DNA from 2 places in the Blautia argi genome. Region 2 is predicted to be linked to the other one. Evidence: predicted binding sites of a transcription regulator. Region 2 holds the regulator's gene; the other holds the start of a gene.
The links. The regulator HrcA, encoded in region 2, represses chaperone genes, less so after heat shock. The targets are predictions, from matches to a motif close to TGTTAGCACTCNNNNNNNNNGAGTGCTAACA.
Positions count from the first base shown of each region.

Region 1 (4,856 bases), 860 kb from region 2:
CGCCCGGAAGCTCTGCTTGCAATCATGCTGGCATTTCCGGCAAAGCTCGTTGTAGCTCCTGCGTCCACGCTCGTTTAAGAAGAAAGCAAGCTCTTTCTTCAACTTCTTTGACATTCTCGGCATAGTGCCTCCTTAATGAAAAATCCGCCCATGCTGGCGGTAACAGCCGCCGGTGGACGGATAGCAGATTTTTGTGTTGCATTTCGGGGCGATTTTCAGGGAAATTCAAGCCATAGAGCCGCCCGAAAATCCCCCGTGGTATTACGGGCAGGGTAGGCTATACCTTGCCCGATTGTTGGTTTTTGGTATCGTTTTGGTGTCCATTTTGCCGGTTCTCCCCGGTGTCGTTCCTGCCCCCGATTCTCACGGCGGCGTTTCGCTCCCCTTGGTACGCTCGCTGCGGTCAGGGTTCCTCCATTTCCCTGCCGCAGGTCACGGCGCTACATCTCCGGGGCGCATATCCCACACAAGCCGGTCATTCGGTTGAATTGATTCACCGATGAACTACTTGTATGATAGAACATTTTTGTACCCTGCTCCGTATATCCATAAAGTAGGAAATCCAGCTGAAAATCGAAAATTTCCACGTTCTCGGAAATGGTGTGGTATAATCTTTAGAGAGCGGCGGGGGAGCCGCCGGAAAGGAGCCATTCGCCTATGAAATCACGCCTTAGCATACAGGAACGGCTAAAGGATTTACGCACAGAGAGAAAGCTGAAGCTGGAAGAACTATCAAACCTGACCGGCATTTCAAAGTCTGCCCTTGGCAGCTATGAAGCGGACGATTACAAAGAAATCAATCATGGCAACCTCGTTATTCTGGCGGACTTCTACGGGGTGTCCCTTGATTACCTGCTGTGCCGGACAGAAAACAGGGAGCAGGTAAACACGCCCTTAATGGAGCTGCACCTGAATGATGAAACAGTGGAGCTTTTGAAAAGCGGCAAAATCAATAACCGTCTGCTCTGTGAGATTATCACCCACGGAAAGTTTGAGCGGCTGATGACCGATACGGAAATTTACATAGACGGTCATGCGACCGCCCGCTTCCGGGATATGAACGAAGGGCTGGAAGAACAGCGGCTTGCCCTCATTCAGAAGCACCGCTATGTGGACGGGGATTTATATTCGGAAACGCTTCTTGCCGCCCAATTAGAGGAAGAAGATTTTTTCTGCCATATAACGCATAAAACATGGGATTCCATTCTCCACGATATACGGAAAGCCCATGAACACGACATTGACAGCACGCCGGATTTCTCCCTCGCAAAGAAAATGGCGCAAGATATTCAAAACGCCCTGAAATTCCCCGGCGACCACCTGACAAAAATCTGGAAAGTCATTTTAAATATGCTGGGTATCGACTTTGACAAGCTGCCCCCTGATGAGCAGAAAGTCTTGAAAAAAGTGCTGGCAAAATCGCCGGTCATTAAAAACAATCCTTTGAATTTCCGGCGCAGGAGAAAATAAAAACTGCCGTTGTTGGAATTGCGGTTCCTGCAACGGCAGCGCCTTTATTCGCTGACATATTCTATATCAATCCTGAAATCCCCGCTGTCATAGCTGACAGCCAGCCCATAGCTTCCGATTTGAAGCGTTTCCTCGTCCTTGACCGGATAAAAGGCTTTTTGTTCTGCGTCAAAAAGAACAACTTCCTCCAATAGCTGCCCGTCAATCGTGTTTAGAATCTCCCTGATACAATCGTCACAAAAAACAGACTTCATCTTGTGGGCGCTGACAATCCGCCGCCCCCGGAAAATCTCTGCATAGCCGTCTTGTTCTCCCGGATATGATGTTACATGAATACTCGCTTCGCTGATTTCATCATAACCAAAGGACAGGCGCATACCGCCGTATTCATCATCCGGGCTTTCGTCTGTGTGATACACGTCAAGGGAATAGGTTTCTCCTGTATTGACACAAACAAGAAATGCCTGTGCCGGATAGCTTTCCTGGCAGGTGGGGCAGCTCTCGGACGTGTTCGGAATGTACTGTATCAAATTCTCCATATCCCTGCCGTATTCACTGAATACCAAATCATGGCGGATAGTCTGGGCTATCTCGTCATACTCGTCCTCGGTGGCGGTGGCAAAGTAGGTTGCTATCATATTTAGTGTTTCTTCCACGTCCTGCTCATACTGGCGGTTGTTACGGATATTCCCGATTGCAATTCCAGCCATACATAGAACCGCCGTGAACGCACACATAAGAAATGAGCCGCACCAGATACTTTGCTTATCTGACCGGCTTAGGTGTTGTGTGGAATCTTCCTCGTCCTCATAAACGAACCAAAATTCCCGCCATGTTTCCTTTACTTTTTCCCACATTCTTTTCATCTCATGCCCTCCGTTTAGCTATTAGCTAATATAACATAGTCTAACAGAATCTATGATAAATGACAATCATATTATAGGCTTATGGTGTACAAAATAATAACTGACAGCTAACAAACGGGTGGTGGCAATGGAGAGAAAAGGATTAGGAAAGCGTATCAATGAGGTACGAAAAGACCGGGGCTTTACCGCAGACAAGCTCTCGGAATTATGCAATATCAACGCAACGTATCTTCGCCAGATTGAGGGCGGTGTGAAAATGCCCAGTCTGCCGGTATTCATAGATATTTGTAACTCCCTGCGGATTTCCCCTGATTATCTGCTTCAAGATGAATTGGAAGAAAACGAAATCAGCAAAATCAAGGAGCTGGAAGCACTCTGGAAAGACGTGTCGCCCAGCAAACAGGAGCTTGCCGTTGCTATGATAAAAGCGGTGTTGGAGCATAATGAACAGTAGGACAGCCAGCCGGTTCCGGCTGGCTGAATTGTTTTTTGTTTAAATGATATAGAAAAGCCCAGAACGGGCAACTTCACAGCTTCCCGCTCCGGGCAATATCCTTTTATTCTATGTTAAGAGGTGCCGTTATCCCTCGATGGCAATGTATTTCTTTTTTTCAGCTTCCGGTTCTTTCGCTTCTTCTTTTGGAATGTTAATCTTCAATACCCCGCTTTCATATTTTGCATGGATATCGTCCTCTTTCACATTCTCGCCGATGTAGAAAGAACGGCTCATACTGCCTGCATAACGTTCCTGACGTACAAATTTGCCTGTTTCTTTTTCCTTCTCATCCTTGTCAAGGCCCTTTGCGGCGCTGATTACCAGATAGCCGTCCTTCAGTTCCAGAGTAATCTCATCCTTCTTGAAACCAGGCAGGTCAATATCCACCTCATAATGGTCATCGTGCTCCTGCACATCCGTCTTCATCATTTTTGCTGCATGGTGCCCGTATAACTTCCGCTCTGCTTTACGCATTGCTTTATCATCAAATGACGGGAACCCCCAAAAATCATCAAAAACATCATCAAATAAGTTTTCACCAAAAACACTAGGTAACATCATAAGTCATCGCTCCTTTTTTAATGTTAAAACCGAATTGTCAATCAGAACCAAGAATACTTGGGAAGAAATCGGAACCTCTCATCTGTTCCGTTTCCCTTTCCTTTGTTCTATCTGTGTTATAGCACGCTTGTTAGCATTTGTCAATGGTGAGTGCTAATTTTTTTGTGAACTTTTTGTGTCCTCTTAAAAAGCGAATCATAACCATTTTTTCTTTTTGAATTTCCAAATTAACGCTGCGACTGTCACAATGCTCACCAGAATTACCAATGGATATCCATATTTCCATTTGAGTTCCGGTATATGTGAAAAATTCATCCCGTACCACCCTGCCAGAAGCGAAAGCGGGAGAAATATTACTGTCACCACTGTAAAAATTTTCATCAGATCATTCTGCTCAATCGCCAGCTGGGATTGATATGCTTCCCGGAGCTGGGACACCATTTCCTGCAAATTCTTAACGGCACTCAGGTAACGGTCCGTTCTATTCCTCAAAGTCATCAATCTGCGGACTCCGTCTTCGCTAAATAGTTGGTTGTCATTCACGGTCATTTCATCAAAAATGAAATTAAGCTGCTCATAGTAGCGTTTCAGGCGCAACAGTTCCTGCCTCCATGCAGTAATGTATTTCAAATAGGATGCCTTGTCGCCGGACAGCACCTTGTCTTCATTATTGCTGATTTCTTCCTCAAGATTATTCAAAAAATCCATGTCTCCTTTCAGCAGTAACGAAAAAAAATGGTAGAAAAGCCGCTCATTTGTTGCTCCTTCTTCCCCTGTCATCGTATGCAGAATCATATTTGCTTTTTCTTCTGCCTCAGAGGTTTCACAAAATACCAGCAAATCCTTTCCGTCCAGATATAAGAGCATCTTAAAATCCTCTTTTTTTTCACTCTGAACATCGTACCAGTCAAATGCAAGGATATCGCAGTCCTTAAAACACTCAAAACTGTCCGTAATCTGTTCATCAATATACCGAAGAATCTTTTTATCCATATAAGGAACAGCTTCATCGGTGTTTGTAAATGAAAATACTTTGTACATTTATCCTCCACGTCCTAACTTTGTTATATTTTCAATGTTGGAATATTGCTATTCTTCAGCAAGGAATTTTCGACTTTTTGATTCTATCTTCTGCTTCACCAGAAGAAGATTTTTCTCGTTCCAGTTCAATCACATCTGAAATATCACAATCCAACGCCCCGCAGATACGAAGCAGGGTTTCCATGCTGATATGCAATCCCTTTCCCATATTGGCAATCTGGTTTGTGGTGAGTCCTGCGGCAAGCCGCAAGTCCTCTTTTCTCATGTTCCGCTCTTTCAATGTATTCCAAAGCGGTTGATAGCTTATGTGCATTTATCGTCCTGCCTTTCTCCCAGTGCTGGGGTTCGTGCTTCCCATTATAGCAGTTTTCTTGCTAACTCGCAATATTTCTTGACGGCTCGCCGGTTCCGTCTGGATTGTG
Region 1 covers NZ_CP030280.1:98,937-103,792, reverse strand. The annotation lists gene DQQ01_RS00550 (hypothetical protein) at 1-123, opposite strand, end outside; gene DQQ01_RS00545 (helix-turn-helix domain-containing protein) at 658-1,470, shown strand; gene DQQ01_RS00540 (RING finger protein) at 1,515-2,336, opposite strand; gene DQQ01_RS00535 (helix-turn-helix domain-containing protein) at 2,464-2,790, shown strand; gene DQQ01_RS00530 (Hsp20/alpha crystallin family protein) at 2,917-3,393, opposite strand; gene DQQ01_RS00525 (magnesium transporter CorA family protein) at 3,589-4,434, opposite strand; gene DQQ01_RS00520 (helix-turn-helix domain-containing protein) at 4,490-4,747, opposite strand.
Region 1: the regulator HrcA is predicted to act here: its motif matches at 3,522-3,552, upstream of DQQ01_RS00530 (Hsp20/alpha crystallin family protein).

Region 2 (4,856 bases):
TATGATCGAAAAGTTAAATTGGACGATGAAAATTCAACAATAGGTATTATTATCTGCAAAGATAAGAAAGATGCTATTGTAGAAATGACATTACCTAAAGATAATAATCAGATATTTGCCAGTAAATATGAAACAGTACTTCCTAGTAAAGAAGAACTACAAATATCGCTAGAAGATAAAAATTTGGAATAAATGAGGAATAATTGAACAAAGGAGAATTATATGGATCACTTTGAATTAGTATCAGAATACGCTCCAACCGGCGACCAGCCCCAAGCCATCGAGCAGCTTGTTAAGGGCTTTAAAGAAGGAAATCAGTGCGAAACTCTCCTGGGAGTCACCGGTTCAGGGAAGACTTTTACCATGGCAAACGTTATTGCCAAACTGAATAAACCGACGCTTATCATAGCGCACAATAAAACTTTAGCTGCCCAGCTCTACGGAGAATTCAAAGAATTCTTCCCGAATAATGCGGTTGAGTACTTTGTATCCTATTACGACTACTACCAGCCCGAAGCCTATGTCCCTTCCTCGGACACCTATATTGCAAAGGATTCTGCTGTCAATGATGAAATCGACAAACTCCGTCTTTCCGCCACCTCATCACTAAGTGAGCGCAAAGATGTCATCATTGTTTCCAGTGTTTCCTGCATCTATGGAATCGGAAGTCCTGACGATTATCAGAACATGATTATCTCTCTGCGTCCGGGTATGGAAAAAGACAGGGATGAGGTGATTCGTCAGCTTATTGATATTCAGTATGATAGAAATGAAATGGACTTTCACAGAGGAACCTTTCGTGTGAGAGGTGATGTGTTGGAAATTTTCCCGGCAGATTACAGCGATACGGCAGTGAGGGTGGAGTTTTTCGGTGACGAAATTGACCGCATTACAGAAATTGATACCTTAACCGGAGAAATCAAACGCTCTTTAAATCACATTGGAATTTTTCCTGCGTCGCATTATGTCGTACCCATAGAAAAAATCAGGAAAGCAGCTGATGCAATTGAGGAAGAATTAAAGGAAAGGGTAGATTATTTTAAAAGTGAAGACAAGCTTTTAGAAGCCCAGAGAATTTCAGAAAGAACCAATTTTGATATTGAAATGTTAAAAGAAACCGGATTTTGTTCCGGTGTGGAAAATTATTCCCGCCATTTGTCCGGGTTGAAGCCGGGGCAGCCTCCTTTTACTCTGATAGATTATTTCGGAGATGATTTTCTGATTATTATCGATGAGTCCCACAAAACCATACCTCAGATACGGGGTATGTACGCAGGTGACCAGTCCAGAAAGCAGACGTTGGTAGATTACGGTTTTCGTCTGCCATCGGCAAAGGACAACCGTCCTTTAAATTTTGAAGAATTTGAGGATAAGATTGATCAGATTCTTTTTGTATCCGCCACACCGGGGGAATATGAGGAAAACCATGAACTTCTTCGTGCAGAGCAGATTATCCGTCCAACAGGGCTGTTAGATCCGAAGGTAGAAGTGCGTCCTGTGGAGGGGCAGATTGATGATTTAATCGGAGAGGTGCATAAAGAGGTAGAAAAAGGCAATAAGATTCTCATTACCACGTTGACAAAGCGTATGGCAGAGGATTTAACGGAATATATGAAGGATTTGGGAATCCGGGTGAAATATCTGCATTCAGATATTGATACGCTGGAGAGAACTCAGATTATTCGGGATATGCGTCTGAATGTCTTTGATGTACTGGTGGGAATCAACCTTTTGAGAGAGGGGCTGGATATACCGGAAATTACCCTGGTAGCGATTTTAGATGCAGATAAGGAAGGCTTTTTGCGTTCAGAGGTTTCTTTGATTCAGACCATAGGACGTGCCGCCCGTAACGCAGAGGGACGGGTTATTATGTACGCAGACGTTATGACAGATTCCATGCGTCTTGCTATTGATGAAACCATGCGCCGCCGGGCGCTTCAGGAACAATATAACCGGGAGCATGGAATTACACCAAAAACCATTAAAAAGGCAGTTCGGGATCTTATCAGTATTTCAAAGGCAGTGGCAGAAACAGAGGATAAGCTGATGAAGGATCCGGAGTCCATGAGCAAAAAGGAACTGGAGAAGTTGATTGGACAGGTGCAGAAGCAGATGCAGACAGCTGCCGCAGACCTGAATTTTGAAATGGCAGCGCAGCTTCGTGATAAAATGATAGAACTTAAGAAGAACCTGGAGGAATTGGAGAAATAAGAATCTTTTCACCAAAATTCTAAAATAATTATAAATCCCTTGACAAATAAAAACTCTGGTGCTATCTTAAAAACATAGATATTAGCACTCCACTTAAACGAGTGCTAACAATAACGAGAAAGGAGCGAAAGATGGAAGTCATAAGTGAACTGGACGAGAGAAAACGGAAAATTTTAAAAGCTATTATCCAGACTTATTTGGAAACCGGTGAACCAGTTGGTTCCAGAACCATTTCCAAGTACACAGATTTGAATCTTAGCTCCGCGACAATACGGAATGAGATGTCAGATTTGGAGGAGCTGGGTTACATTGTTCAGCCCTATACTTCAGCAGGACGGATTCCTTCGGACATGGGTTATCGTCTTTATGTTGATGAACTTATGAAGGAAAAAGAAAAAGAAACAGCAGAAATTAAAGAGCTGATGATTGAGAAGACTGACAAAATGGAAAAGGTATTAAAGCAGGTTGTAAAAGTGCTGGCATCAAATACCAACTATGCGACCATGATTACAGGTCCTACTTATCATCGAAATAAGCTGAAATTTCTGCAGCTTTCCAGAGTCAGCGAAAACCAACTGCTGGCAGTTGTAGTAGTAGAAGGAAATCTGGTAAAGAATCATATTATTGATTTAAAAGAGCCAATGGACGATGAAACCGTACTCAAATTAAACCTTCTGCTGAATACACAGTTAAATGGACTTTCTATTGAGGAAATTAATCTGGCAATGATTTCCAGACTGAAAGAGCAGGCCGGCATTCACAGTGCGGTCATCGGCAGTGTGATTGATGCTGTTGCACAGGCGATTGCCCCGGATGAAGAAGAAATGGAAATTTATACCAGCGGGGCAACCAATATATTCAAATATCCTGAGCTGGCAGATACCTCAAAGGCAAGTGAGCTGATTTCCGCTTTTGAAGAAAAACAGGCACTGGTGGAATTTGTAAAAGATACGGCAGAACCCGAAGACGGAAAAGAAAAAACAGGAATTCAGGTTTATATTGGAAATGAAAGCCCGGTAAAAACTATGAAGGACTGCAGTGTCGTGACTGCAACCTATGATTTGGGAGAGGGTATGCAGGGTACAATCGGGATCATAGGACCAAAGAGAATGGATTATGAGAATGTAGTAGACAATCTGAAAACTTTAAAGAATCAGTTGGATAATATATTTAAGAAAACATAGAAAGGCGGTATGAGATTCGTGTCAGAAGAAAAAAAGGAGTATAACACCATGGAAGAGGAAACCATTTCTAATAAGGAAACAGAAGAAATTCTGGAAGAAGATGATGTAAAACTGGCAGAAGAAGCTGTTTCCAAAGAAGAACAGGAAGCTTCCGCTGAAGAAGCGGAAGAAAAGACAGACGAAAAGAAAGGACTTTTCGGAAAAAAGAAAAAAGATAAAAAAGATGAAAAAATAGAAGAGCTTACAGATATGGTAAAACGCCAGATGGCAGAATTTGATAATTTTCGTAAACGTACAGAAAAAGAAAAATCTGCCATGTATCAGGTAGGAGCAAAGGAAATTGTAGAGAAAATCCTTCCGGTTGTGGATAACTTTGAAAGAGGACTGGCAACTGTATCTGAAGAAGAACAGGTAACACCTTTTGCAGAAGGAATGCTCAAGATTTATAAGCAGTTGATGACCGCTTTTGATGAAATGGGTGTAAAAGCCATTGAAGCAGTGGGTCAGGAGTTTAATCCGGATTTCCACAATGCAGTGATGCATGTGGAAGATGAGGAAGCAGGCGAAAATGTGGTTGTGGAAGAGTTCCAGAAAGGCTATATGTATAAGGATTCTGTTATTCGACACAGCATGGTAAAGGTTGCAAACTGATACCGGAACAGTGGAAAACACTATAAAAAGTAGGCGATATTCATCTCACAGGAGCAATCCTGGAAGATTTTATCTTATAGATTACAGACAATCCATTATAGAAAAAAATTCAGGAGGAATTTATCATGGGAAAGATTATAGGTATTGACTTAGGTACTACAAACAGTTGTGTAGGAGTTATGGAAGGCGGACAGCCGGTAGTTATCGCCAATGCAGAGGGCGCAAGAACAACACCTTCCGTAGTAGCATTTACAAAATCAGGAGAAAGACTTGTCGGTGAACCTGCAAAACGTCAGGCTGTAACAAATGCAGACAAAACAATTTCTTCTATTAAAAGACATATGGGAACAGATTACAGAGTTTCTATTGATGACAAAAAATATTCTCCTCAGGAAATTTCTGCAATGATTCTTCAGAAGCTGAAAACAGATGCGGAAAATTACCTGGGTGAAAAAGTAACAGAAGCGGTTATTACAGTACCTGCTTACTTCAACGATGCTCAGCGTCAGGCAACAAAAGATGCCGGTAAAATTGCAGGTCTTGATGTAAAACGTATTATCAATGAGCCTACAGCAGCAGCTCTGGCATACGGTCTTGACAACGAACAGGAACAGAAAATCATGGTATACGACTTAGGTGGCGGTACTTTCGATGTTTCCATTATTGAAATCGGTGACGGGGTTATCGAAGTATTATCTACAGCAGGCGACAACCGTCTGGGTGGTGATGACTTTGACCAGAAAGTTGCAGATTACATGATTGCTGAGTTCAAGAAAAATGAAGGTGTAGATTTATCCGCAGATAAAATGG
Region 2 covers NZ_CP030280.1:2,535,202-2,540,057, reverse strand. The annotation lists partial or broken gene DQQ01_RS12295 (PDDEXK nuclease domain-containing protein) at 1-192, shown strand, start outside; gene uvrB (excinuclease ABC subunit UvrB) at 223-2,211, shown strand; gene hrcA (heat-inducible transcriptional repressor HrcA) at 2,343-3,395, shown strand; gene grpE (nucleotide exchange factor GrpE) at 3,414-4,046, shown strand; gene dnaK (molecular chaperone DnaK) at 4,172-4,856, shown strand, end outside.